DNA from 4 places in the Bariatricus sp. HCP28S3_D3 genome. Region 2 is predicted to be linked to each of the others. Evidence: predicted binding sites of a transcription regulator. Region 2 holds the regulator's gene; each other region holds the start of a gene.

Region 1 (3,218 bases), on a different contig from region 2:
AGAATCCACGATACAGGATAAGAGATAAACAGCACCGAAAGGGACCTGTAACGTGGGAAAATGCCAAATATCCACACAATTCGGGTTCCTACAGTTCCAACGATAGAAAGCATCATCGGCGCTGCGGAAAATCCCATGCCGCGCATGGCTCCCGGAAACAGATCCATAAATCCGCACAGAAAATAAGTAAGTGTTGTATACGAAAGGATCTCCATTCCACAGCGGATCACTTCTTCATTCTCCGTATAAATTCTTAGAATCTGACTGCCAAATATGTAAGATCCTCCTCCAAGTACCAGCGCAACAATCATACTCAGAATCATACAGTCCACCAGAATCTTATCCATTCGCTTCCATTTTCTGACTCCGTAATTCTGGCTTGTGAAACTCATGCATGCCTGCGTCACCGAATTGACCGACACAAAAAGGAATCCCAGAATATTATTTGCCGCCGTATAACCTGCCATTGCGATCGAACCGAACGAATTCACCGAGGACTGCAGAAGCACATTGGAGAAATTGATGACCGTACTCTGTATCCCGGCCGGCACACCTACCTGGAATATCTGTTTCAAATAGCAGCCCTTCAGCATGAGTTTGGAGAAGCGGAACTGATAGCTTCCTTCTGACCGATATAGACAGCGCAACACCAAAATACAGGAAATCATCTGGGAAAACACGGTCGCAATCGCAACCCCCGCAACGGCCAGATGGAACACGATAACCAGAATCATATTCAAAACCGCATTGATCACGCCGGATATGATCAAGAAGATCAGAGGACGTTTTGTATCGCCGACCGCCCGCAAAATGGCTGCCCCGTAATTATATAACATAAAAAAAGGCATCCCCAGAAAATAGATACGCATATAAAGTGTGGACTGCTCGATAACGTCTGCCGGTGTCGCCATCAGCTCAAGTGCAAATTTTGAAAAAAATATTCCCACAAAGACCATCACGATTCCGCTGATTGCGGCAAATGCGATCGAAGTATGAACCGTTTCCGACATCTGCCGGTCTTTTCCCGCGGCAAAAAACCTGGCAGCCAGTACATTTGTCCCAAGTGAAATCCCCATAAACAGATTCACGAACATATTGATCAGCGCTGTGGTCGAGCCGACCGCCGCCAGTGCCTGACTTCCCGCGAATCTCCCCACCACAATGCCATCTACCGCATTAAACATCAGCTGCAGAATCCCGGAAAGCATAAGCGGCAATGAAAAAGAAACCAATTTATCCATAATGGTGCCATTACACATATCAATCTCATATTTATTCTTATTCAAATCCTCATCCCCCTTTACCACTAATCACTATAAGTCAATTCTTCGGAAATGTCAATTTTCCCCGGAAGCCCTTTCGGCTTCATTTCAGAATTTTTCAAGATAATTATTTGTCAAAAGTTACAGATTCTTCATTCTGTAACTTTCTTTCGGAGCCAAATATTGTTAAAATAATATCAGAAATAAAAAGTAAAGGAGAAATTAAAAATGGCAAACAGAATTATGTTGAATGAAACTTCTTATCATGGTGCAGGTGCTATCGCTGAAATCGCAACAGAAGCAAAGGCACACGGATTCAAAAAAGCATTCGTATGCTCAGATCCGGACCTGATCAAATTCAACGTTACTTCCAAAGTAACAGATATTCTTGACAAAGAAGGACTTGCTTATGAGATCTATTCTGACATCAAGGCAAACCCGACCATCGAGAATGTTCAGCATGGTGTTGCAGCTTTCAAGGCATCCGAGGCAGACTACATCGTTGCAATCGGCGGCGGTTCTTCTATGGATACTGCAAAAGCAATCGGCATCATCATCGCTAACCCGGAATTTGAAGATGTAAGAAGTCTGGAAGGCGTTGCTCCTACCACAAAACCATGTGTACCGATCATCGCAGTTCCTACAACAGCAGGTACCGCTGCAGAAGTAACCATCAACTACGTTATCACAGATGTTGAGAGAAAGCGTAAATTCGTTTGCGTAGACCCACACGATATGCCAATCATCGCAATCGTTGACCCGGATATGATGTCTTCTATGCCGAAGGGACTGACCGCATCAACCGGTATGGACGCTCTGACACATGCAATCGAAGGTTATACCACCAAAGGCGCATGGGAAATGACTGATATGTTCCATCTCAAAGCAATCGAAATCATTTCCAAATCGCTCCGCGGCGCTGTTGCCAACACCAAAGAAGGCCGCGAAGGAATGGCACTCGGCCAGTACATCGCAGGTATGGGATTCTCAAATGTTGGTCTTGGAATCGCTCATTCTATGGCTCACACTCTGGGCGCTGTTTATGACACTCCGCATGGTGTTGCCTGCGCAATGATGCTCCCGATCGTTATGGAATACAACCAGGAATGCACCGGCGAGAAATATCGTGAAATTGCTCGCGCTATGGGCGTAAAAGGTGTAGACGAAATGTCCGAAGCAGAATACAGAAAAGCTGCGATCGATGCAGTACGTCAGCTCTCTGAAGATGTTGGAATCCCAGCTAAACTGGAAGCCATCAAAGAAGAAGATCTTGACTTCCTGGCCAAGTCCGCTCATGCAGATGCATGCGCACCTGGGAATCCGAAGGATGCTTCTGTAGAAGATCTGAAAGGATTGTTCCGGAAGGTTATGTAGGGGTTTTAGTCCGCCGCAGGGAGGGTGTGAAAGGAGTCGCTCCGAGGCTCTACTCCCTGCGACTTGTGAACTCGAAGATGTAAACAGAATCCCGGTGTAGTCGGCAAATGTGCCTCCTGCACCGGGATTCTGACATCTTCGGTTCCCAATTCTCCGGTCGTGCCGCTTAACCTCCGCTCCTTCCTTTCACACCCTCCCTACGGCTCACTCAAACTTCCTATACATCGAATAGGGGCGATGGGGGACGCCTTTGCTGCGCTCGGCTGGGATTGGGAGTTTTATGGGGAGAAGCTTCAGGTGCTTAGGAAGAAGAGGAATCTGACTCAGGAGCAGTTGTTTGTATCGCGGGCGGCGATTTCGAAATGGGAAAATGGACGGGGCTTTGCTGTTCTGGGATTATGCCAGCTGATTCGCAGGAAAAGTCTGTTCAAAGTGGATCAAGACATCCTGGCCGGTCTCCTCCTCTCCGCAACCCTGGTCAGCCTCTATCACGATCTCTTAGAACTATCATCTCAAACCAAACATTAACCCTCCCCCCATACAATTCCCAGTGACAGGCAGCCCTCCTAGGCTGCCTGAATG
Region 2 (3,218 bases):
ACATGTTCACCTCGCTTAATCTCGAAGCTGACATCCTGAAAAAGGACCTGGGGAGCAAATGATTTTCCAAGGCCTTCAACGCGAAGCACGTCGTTCCCGCTAACACAGGAAGGCTCCAGGCTTAAATGAATATCGGTATTCAGCTCAACCGGTTTTTCAACAGGTGTGATTTTGTTTAACAGCTTTTCCCGGCTTTCCGCACGTCGGATTGATTTCTCCCGGTTGAAGGAACGAAGCTTTTCGATGACTGCCTCCTGATGCTTGATTTCCCGTTGCTGATTCAGATATTCTTTCAGCCTTGCGTCTCTGAGCTGCTGTTTCTTCTGGGCATAATCTGAATAATTTCCCATATATGTCATCAGTGTACCGTTTTCAATCTCCAGCACTTTCGTTACGACACGATTCAAAAAATAACGGTCGTGGGAGACGATGAGCACTGCACCGGAGTAATTCAGCAGGTAGTTCTCAAGCCATGCGATTGAATTCATATCCAAGTGATTGGTAGGCTCATCCAGCAGTAAAATATCCGGTTTCGTCAGCAGAAGTTTGCCGAGGGAAACACGTGTCTTCTGGCCGCCGGAAAGGGCGTCCACCGGTTTCTGAAATTCATCCTCAGTAAACCCAAGGCCTTTAAGAACACCGACCAGTTCGCTTTTATAAGAATAGCCGTCAGCACGTTCAAATGCAGCGGTAAGTCTATGATAAGTGTCAAGTTTCATCTGAAGTGCGTCACCGGTCAGCGTACTGATTTCCAGTTCCAGTGCACGAATCTGACGTTCCATTTCGATAATCTCAGATTTGGCGGTGCGGACTTCTTCGTAAATGGTATTCCCGCTCATCAGGTCCTGGTGCTGGGCAAGATAGCCCATTGTTTTTCCTTTGGTAAGAATTACATCACCGTCATCACTATTCAATTCACCGACGATCATTTTCAAAATTGTGGATTTCCCGGCGCCGTTCAGACCGACCAGCGCCGCTTTCTCACGGTCTTCTATATGAAAGGAGCCTTTATTCACAATAACCTGCTCCCCAAAGGATTTCGTTAAATTGTGGCATGCCAGTATCATTTTCAAACCTCCTTATACTGTAGAAATAGGTACTGTCTACCTCATTATATCGGAAATACAATAAAAAACAACTATTAAGTTTGACTTTTTTATGTCATTTTTATATAATGAAATTTAGAATAAGAATGGAAGGTGGATGTCAGGTGGAAGAAAGAGAAATATCTCAGGCAGTAATCAGAAGACTTCCGAGATACTATCGTTATCTTGGCGAATTGCTGGAACACGGTGTGGAACGAATATCCTCCAACGATTTGAGCAAGAGAATGAAAGTAACTGCATCCCAGATTCGTCAGGACCTTAATAATTTTGGTGGATTTGGACAACAGGGATACGGGTATAATGTAAAATACTTATATACGGAAATAGGGAAAATTCTGGGACTGGACAACCAACATAACATGGTCATTATCGGTGCCGGTAATCTTGGACAGGCACTGGCTAATTATGCAGCATTTGAAAAAAGAGGTTTTGTATTAAAAGGATTATTTGACGTGAATCCACGACTTGTGGGAATTACGATCCGCGGTGTGGAGATCCGGATGATGGATGAACTGAGTGATTTTATTCAGAAGAATGATATTGAAATCGGAGTACTTGCGATTCCGAAGACAAGAGCCATAGATGTTGCGAATGTTCTGGTTGATAATGGTGTGCGGGCGATCTGGAATTTTGCACATACAGATTTGAATCTTCCGGATAATATTATTGTTGAGAACGTGCATTTATCGGAGAGTCTGATGAGACTTTCATACAATATAACACGTTATAATATGGAACATACAGATAATTCATAATTCGACAGAATGTGTTACACACATTTTGCCTGAATCGGCGTAATGAGAGAAGAGTTCCGGCTGCGGGGCTCTTTATTGCGTATTGGAAGGTGAGAATATGAAATATATATTGACGGCTGAACAGATGAAAGCGGCGGACGGAAGAATGATCCATGAGATCGGGATTCCTTCGCTGGTATTGATGGAACGTGCGGCGCTTCAGTGTATGGCTGCAATGAAAGAAGAGCAGATTGATCTGTCCTATGCACTGGTGGTATGCGGCTCCGGCAACAACGGTGGAGACGGATTCGCGGTGGCAAGACTGCTTGCCGAAGAAGGAAAAAGGGTCGATGTGTGTTTTGCCGGAAAATTGGAATCCAGGAGTGAAGAAACGAAGCAGCAGATGCATATTCTGGAAAATCTGGGCGTGTCTGTAGGAAACACTTTACCGGAGAAGGAATATAGTGTTATTATAGATGCCGTATTTGGAATCGGGCTTTGCCGAAATATCGAAGGACATTACCAGAATGTGATTGAACAAATGAACCGGTATCAGGGATACAAAGTTGCGATTGATACTCCGTCCGGAATTTCCGCTGACACCGGGGAAGTACTGGGATGTGCGTTCCGGGCTGATTTGACAGTCACGTTTGCATACGCTAAGGCAGGTCAGGTTTTCTTTCCGGGTTCCGAGTATGCGGGGAAAGTACTGGTAAAGGATATCGGCATTACGGATCCGGGCTTTGAAAACCGGGACGATCTTTATTTTATGCTGGAAAAACAGGATGTGATTTCCAGGATGCCGGAGAGAAAGCCGGATTCCAATAAAGGAAGCTATGGAAGGGTTCTTCTTATTGCCGGAAGTAGGGGAATGTCGGGGGCAGCGTACTTAAGTGCCCATGCGGCGTACATGGTAGGCGCAGGCCTTGTACGGATATACACGGAAGAATCCAACAGACAGATTCTTCAGCAGCTTCTGCCGGAAGCTATTATCACGACTTATGATGAGATGGCCTTAGATTGTTTCCGGGAACTTCCAGATCTGCTTCAATGGGCAGATATGGTCTGCATCGGATGCGGACTTGGAATTTCAGAGTATTCGCGGAGACTTTTTAAAATGACGCTGGAAATGAACCGGAAGCCGTGTGTGATTGATGCGGACGGTCTCAATCTTCTTGCGGAATTTACCGAAGAAGAGCGAAGAAAATGGGCGCGCCAGAAAGAACAGTATGTGCTGACACCTCATATGAAAGAAATGTCAAGATTGACAGGATATCCTGTTGCAGAACTAAAGAATCATAGGAACGCTCTTCTACGTGAGTTTGTTGAAAAAATGCAGGTCGTTTGTGCCATGAAAGATAGCAGAACACTCGTCGCA
Region 3 (3,218 bases), on a different contig from region 2:
AGGGAGATGGGAGATCCGGTGGAGGCAGGAGTACAGCTTGACAGGATCCACAGACCGAAGATGGATATGAGACTGATTGCTATGATCGTCATGCTTGGTATATCGGGAGTTGCCATACAGGTTTTTCTGGAGAGAACAGCAATACTCTGCGGAGCAGGCGATTACCTCGCAGCATCTTATGATCCGGCGGGACTCAGGTTTATTTTGTGGACGGCAGCAGGAAGCATTTTGATGTTGGGAGTCTGTTTTGTGGATTACACGCTGCTTGGCAAATATGCACTCCGGATCTGGGCAGCAATGATGATGATGATGGCAGTATACCGGGTATTCGGCAGAACCGTGAATGGAATGTATCCAAAACAGGGACTGTTTTACTGTGTTCTGGTTCCGGTTTTTGCGGGTGTTGTTTTTCACTTCCGCGGAGCAGGAAAACAAGGGATGATGAAATGTATTCTCATATTGGTATTATCAACAGTGCTTCCACTGGTTTTAAATTCCAGTGTGTATATGATTTTATTTTATATGACAGGGGGATGCATTTTAATACTTGCCGTTCATAAGCGGTGGTTCGGAAAAGAGAAAAAGCGCCAGTACATACTGATGGCCGGAACGACAGTCTTGCTGCCTGTGGGGATTTTGGGAATCATGATGTCTGCAGGTCAGGTATTTCTTGCAACGTATCAGAGCGATAGGATGAAGCAGATATTCCGCTTTCAGTCTTCCGAAAATTGTTTATATCAGATTGTTTTGGAAAATCTGAAAAATGCAGCAGATGCAGTTGCGGGAAGAGAAGGACTCATAATTGATGAATCAACAAATATGGTTTGGAGTGAAGTGAGAAGTGATTATGTCTGGGTATTTATTTTTAAAGTGCTTGGAACATGGCAGGGGATTCTGTTCACACTTGCATTGGCAGGGTTCCTGGGGGTTTTGATCTGGATCGTGCGAAAACAAAAGAATCAGCTCGGCTATGTGGTCGGAATGGCATGTGTTTTGATGATGACCGCGGAGATTCTGGTGTATCTGGGGACGAATTCAGGAGTTTTTTATCCTGTATCGGTGTATATGCCGTTCTTTAGCTATGGAGGAAGTAATATGATGGTTACCTATTTGTATATGGGGATTCTACTGTCTATTACCAGAAATCAGAATGTTGTGAAAGCGGGATAACCTTTTGAATCCATGAGTTTGGGTTACGTTTTGCGAAAACAGAACATTGTGTTCGAGACTTGTACATTGTATGCAAAATAGTACAAGATTGTTAAAAAAATGACTGGGAAAAGAAGAAAACTCATGTTATGATTTGAATCAGAAACGAGATACATTATTATGATTGAGAAAATTCTTTTTGGAGGGTAAGAAGTTGAGAAACGCAGACGCAAATGTAATCAAGATCAAACATGAAGTGTTGGAAGAAGTAGCACGTCTGGCTTTTGACGGGGAACTTGAGGAGCATAAGGACGATATTGCAATGAAGTTGATTCCGGGCCCGCTCCCGCAGTTCCGTTGTTGCATTTACAAGGAACGTGAGATTATCAGACAGCGTGTTCGTCTGGCTGAAGGAAAAGCGCCTGGAATTAAGAATGATGGAAATGTAATACAGGTTATCAGTTCGGCATGTGAGGACTGTCCCATTTCCAGCTATGTTGTGACAGAAAACTGTCAGAATTGTCTGGGAAAAGCATGTATCAATGCCTGTAAATTCGGTGCAATTGAAGCGGGACGTGACCGTTCCCACATTGATGCTTCCAAATGTAAAGAATGTGGAAAATGCGCACAGGCCTGTCCGTACAATGCAATTGCTCATTTGAAGAGACCATGCAAATTCAGCTGTCCGGTAGATGCGATTTATTATGATGAAAATGGTATTTCCGTTATCGATGATTCAAAGTGTATTCGTTGTGGAAAATGTGTTCACAGTTGTCCGTTCGGAGCAATCGGATACAAATCCTCCATTGTAAATGTAATTAAAGCAATCAAATCCGGTAAGAAAGTATACGCGATGCTGGCACCGGCAACAGAAGGACAGTTCGGTGTGGACATCACCATGGAAAGCTGGAAAAAAGCAATGAAAGAAGTTGGATTTACGGACTTCATTGAAGTGGGACTTGGTGGTGATCTAACTGCGAAATATGAAGCAGAAGAATGGGTTGAAGCCTATAAAGACGGACGTAAAAAAGTAACCTCCTGCTGTCCGGGATTTGTCAATCTGGTACGGAAGCATTATCCGGAATTGAGTGATATGATCTCTACAACGGTTTCTCCGATGTGTGCAGTTTCCCGCCTGGTGAAGGCAAAAGAACCAGATGCGGTTACCGTATTTATCGGACCATGTCTTGCAAAGAAATCAGAGATTGCAGATCAGAGGATTGAAGGAAATGCAGACTATGCCCTGACTTACAGTGAAATCCGTGCAATTATGCGTGCGAAGGGCGTTGCTTTGGAACCGGCAGACAATACTTATCAGGAATCTTCTGTATTTGGAAAGCGATTCGGAAATTCCGGCGGTGTTTCGGATGCTGTGATGCAGAGTATGAAGGAAGCCGGTGAAGAACTGGATATTAAAGTGTACAAGGCAAATGGTGCAGTTGAATGTAAGAAATCACTGCTGCTTATGAAAGTCGGACGTCTGCCTGAGGATTTCATCGAAGGAATGGCTTGTGAAGGCGGATGTGTCGGAGGACCAAGTGCTTTTAAAGATCAGATGCTCGCAAAGAAATCCAGAGATTCGCTGATCAAAGAAGCAGATGCGAGAGGAATCTGTGAGAACCTGAAGAATTATGATGAGACTTCATTCTCTATGCACAGAGAATAAACATTATTAAAAAGGGAGTGCTGAGGCGCTCCCTTTTTTTAGATTCTAATTTGAGACCATGGATTATTTTGATATTTTAAATACGACACCCTCATCCTTCCAGACCTGATCGGTATAGTGAATCTCCAGATTCATCCAGTCTGTCGGAACTTCCAGACAGAGATACCCACTTAGTGAAGAACCGGGAGCAATGGAACCATCCATCTGCTGACGGTCCGTGTTCGCGGCAAGGGCGGTAAAAGCATTGACGCTATAGTCAAGCTTTATTTCATTACAATAGGATTCAAAACTTGCCATGCTGCTGACGGTGATATCCTTTTCCGCCTGATTGGTAATCGTAAGGTTGACAAAGACAAATACATTGCCTTCCTGAGGGGAAGCCCATTCGTCACCTTTGGATTCC
Region 4 (3,218 bases), on a different contig from region 2:
AAATCGAGCCGGTGGTAGACGACGGAGCTTACCCAGGGAAGACCGAGGATATACTCTCTTTGATTTTCCTCCAGAACCTTGAGAGAGTCTGAGAATCCTGCAGGATCTTTCAAAAGCCGCAGACCGAAATCGCAGGATGCATAGGCATCTTCAGAATTTGCAGCATATTTTGCGGAAAGTAAGTCGGAAAGTGGACCATGTGTATCGGGATCATAAGTATAGGTAGTCCAATGAATCTCCGGCAGCGTAGCTTCACTGACAATAACCTGACGGAAGCTGGTTCTTCCGTAGCTGTCCCTATCCTGAATGTAGGAGATTTTTTTGTGAATGCCTGCATTTCCGGGCTCTTCCAGAAGAAGTATGCGGTTGTCCAGCATCGATTCCCATACGATTCGCTGAATGCGTTCATAAGGTGTGGGAAAATTAAGCTTTTTGGATATCTGGGGGACGGTATATCCGTGCCCGGCCAGATGGCGGATGGCACCGTCGCTTGCTACTTCAAATGTAAAATTGGATAGTGCTTTTTGAAAATAATTTTCTTTGGACATAGACAGCCCCCTGATTCTTAAATAGACTGTATGATGAATTCATTTCAGTGGTGCTTTGTATTATGATACAGTATAACATTTGCGGGAGGTACAGTCAATGTTCCCGCGGGTGGAATCCATAAGAATCAGGGGATACGACTGTATAGAAATTGGCGTTGTACGAGTGAAAAAAAGGTGATAAAATAACGGATAATATGAACCGTTATATGACGGGATACCGAGGAAGTATGAAAGGAGACTTGGCGTGTGAAGAATAGGAAATATAAATCATGGAAGCAGAGGGTGACGGCGTTTGTATTGGGATTTCTGGTATTGCCGGCAGTACTGATGCTTCAGTCGCTGATGAATATCATGTCATATCAGATTCTGGGAACAGCTCCGACACTTGCAGTTAATGCAGTGCCGATCACATTGATCTTGATCATGCTGATCGGAATCTGGTATCGGTTCGAGACAGGATACCGGTTTTCCCCGGTGCAGGATGTAGGGAAAGTTCGAAGAGCACCGCTTTACCTGGCGGCAGTCGGAATAGGGGTCCAGGGAATCAGCAGTCTTATGATGATTGCCATACAAATTCTGCTTCCAAAGGCGTTGGAAGATTATGAACAATTGCTCGGAAATTCGGGAATGGGAACGATGTCTCTTGCGATTATATTTTATACAGTTCTTCTGGCTCCGATTGTGGAGGAACTGATTTTCCGCGGACTGATCCACCATTATTTTGAAAAAGCAGGATTGGCGTTCTGGATCGCGAATCTTTTGCAGGCGATACTGTTCGGTATTTACCATCTGAATCTGGCGCAGGGAATCTGTGCCGGAGTTATCGGAGTATTGATCGGTTATGTGGTAAGAAAATATGACACATTGGCGGCGGGGATTGCACTTCATATTGTTTTTAATATGTGGGGATATGGACTTATGCTCTTTTCTGTTCCGGACAGTCTGGGTAGAATCCTTCTTATTCTGGAGCTGATCCTTGCCGGATACGGGCTGTGGGGAATAATGCAGATACAAAAAGAATGGTAAATATGCTGTGTGTTTTATGCGATTTTGGCGTTTGATTATGCATAATGTTGAAATCGTTATTTATTTAACAATTTGTGTTGACAAAAGAAATAGAATCCAATATAATAGCATTATAAAGATTGTTAATTAATTAACAATAAGCAAACTACTATGATTCCATTATTTCATTACAGGAGGATTCAAAATGGCAAATCAGGAAACCAACATCCCAACCATAATCGACAACCCGGAAGCGCTGGAAGCGAAAATGAAAGCGATGAAGGAAGCACAGAAAGTCTTTGCTACTTATACACAGGAGCAGGTAGACAAGATTTTCAAGGCTGCGGCTACAGCAGCAGATAAGGCCCGTATCCCACTTGCAAAAATGGCAGTTGCAGAGACCGGAATGGGTATCGTAGAAGACAAAGTAATCAAGAATCATTATGCATCAGAGTATATTTACAACGCTTATAAAAATACAAAGACCTGCGGTGTGATCGAAGAAGATCCGGTATACGGAATTAAAAAGATTGCAGAACCGATCGGACTTGTTGCCGCAGTTATTCCTACTACTAACCCTACTTCGACAGCGATTTTTAAGACATTGATCGCATTGAAGACAAGAAATGCAATCATCATCAGCCCACATCCGCGTGCAAAAGTGTCTACGATTGCTGCGGCAAAACTCGTTCTGGAAGCAGCAGTAAAAGCAGGTGCACCGGAAGGAATCATCGGTTGGATCGATGTTCCGAGTCTGGAGCTGACCAATATGGTTATGCAGGATGCTGATATTATTCTTGCCACAGGTGGCCCGGGAATGGTTAAGGCTGCGTACTCTTCAGGAAAACCGGCACTTGGTGTCGGAGCAGGAAACACTCCGGTTATCATTGATGAGACAGCAGATATCCGCCTGGCAGTGAACTCCATCATCCATTCCAAAACATTTGACAATGGTATGATCTGTGCTTCTGAGCAGTCAGTTACGGTACTGGAAAGTGTTTACAAACAGGTCAGAGATGAATTTGAATACAGAGGATGCTATTTCCTGAAAGGTGATGAGATTGAGAAGGTAAGAAAAACAATTCTCATCAACGGCGCACTGAATGCGAAGATTGTTGGTCAGAAAGCAGCTACAATTGCTGCGATGGCTGGCGTAACTGTTCCGGAAGAGACGAAGATCTTGATCGGTGAAGTGGAATCTGTAGATATCAGTGAAGAATTTGCTCATGAGAAACTTTCTCCGGTACTTGCGATGTACAAAGCAAAAACATTTGACGAAGCACTTGCCAAAGCTGAACAGCTTGTTGCAGACGGCGGATATGGACATACTTCTTCTCTGTACATTAATACGAATGAAAAAGAAAAAATGGCAAAACATGCAGCAGCAATGAAAACTTGCCGTATCCTTGTCAACACACCATCTTCACAGGGTGGTATCGGCGATCTTTACAACTTTAAACTGGCTCCATCTTTGACACTTGGATGTGGTTCATGGGGCGGAAACTCCGTTTCTGAAAACGTTGGAGTAAAACACTTAATCAATGTCAAGACCGTTGCTGAAAGGAGAGAAAACATGCTCTGGATGAGAACACCTGAAAAAGTATATTTCAAGAAAGGATGTATGCCGGTTGCACTGGATGAACTCGGAACCGTTATGGGCAAGAA

What was found. The regulator Rex, encoded in region 2, represses fermentation and respiration genes when NADH is low (regulators of the CRP and FNR family bind a similar motif). The targets are predictions, from matches to a motif close to ATTGTTAANTANTTAACAAT.
Region 1: a site for Rex is predicted at 1,445-1,464, ahead of fucO (lactaldehyde reductase). Genes of this name have one in related genera too.
Region 3: a site for Rex is predicted at 1,258-1,277, ahead of ACTNB3_RS16030 (4Fe-4S dicluster domain-containing protein). Genes of this name have one in related genera too.
Region 4: a site for Rex is predicted at 1,693-1,712, ahead of adhE (bifunctional acetaldehyde-CoA/alcohol dehydrogenase). Genes of this name have one in related genera too.

Annotation. Positions count from the first base shown of each region.
Region 1 is NZ_JBQHTK010000017.1:61,574-64,791, reverse strand. It holds gene ACTNB3_RS11255 (MATE family efflux transporter) at 1-1,259, opposite strand, end outside; gene fucO (lactaldehyde reductase) at 1,491-2,636, shown strand; gene ACTNB3_RS11245 (hypothetical protein) at 2,934-3,164, shown strand.
Region 2 is NZ_JBQHTK010000006.1:93,850-97,067, forward strand. It holds gene ACTNB3_RS06840 (ABC-F family ATP-binding cassette domain-containing protein) at 1-1,067, opposite strand, end outside; gene ACTNB3_RS06845 (redox-sensing transcriptional repressor Rex) at 1,211-1,861, shown strand; gene ACTNB3_RS06850 (NAD(P)H-hydrate dehydratase) at 1,959-3,218, shown strand, end outside.
Region 3 is NZ_JBQHTK010000040.1:17,830-21,047, forward strand. It holds gene ACTNB3_RS16025 (permease prefix domain 1-containing protein) at 1-1,170, shown strand, start outside; gene ACTNB3_RS16030 (4Fe-4S dicluster domain-containing protein) at 1,364-2,815, shown strand; gene ACTNB3_RS16035 (DUF4352 domain-containing protein) at 2,879-3,218, opposite strand, start outside.
Region 4 is NZ_JBQHTK010000001.1:121,663-124,880, reverse strand. It holds gene ACTNB3_RS00550 (hypothetical protein) at 1-548, opposite strand, end outside; gene ACTNB3_RS00545 (lysostaphin resistance A-like protein) at 795-1,574, shown strand; gene adhE (bifunctional acetaldehyde-CoA/alcohol dehydrogenase) at 1,759-3,218, shown strand, end outside.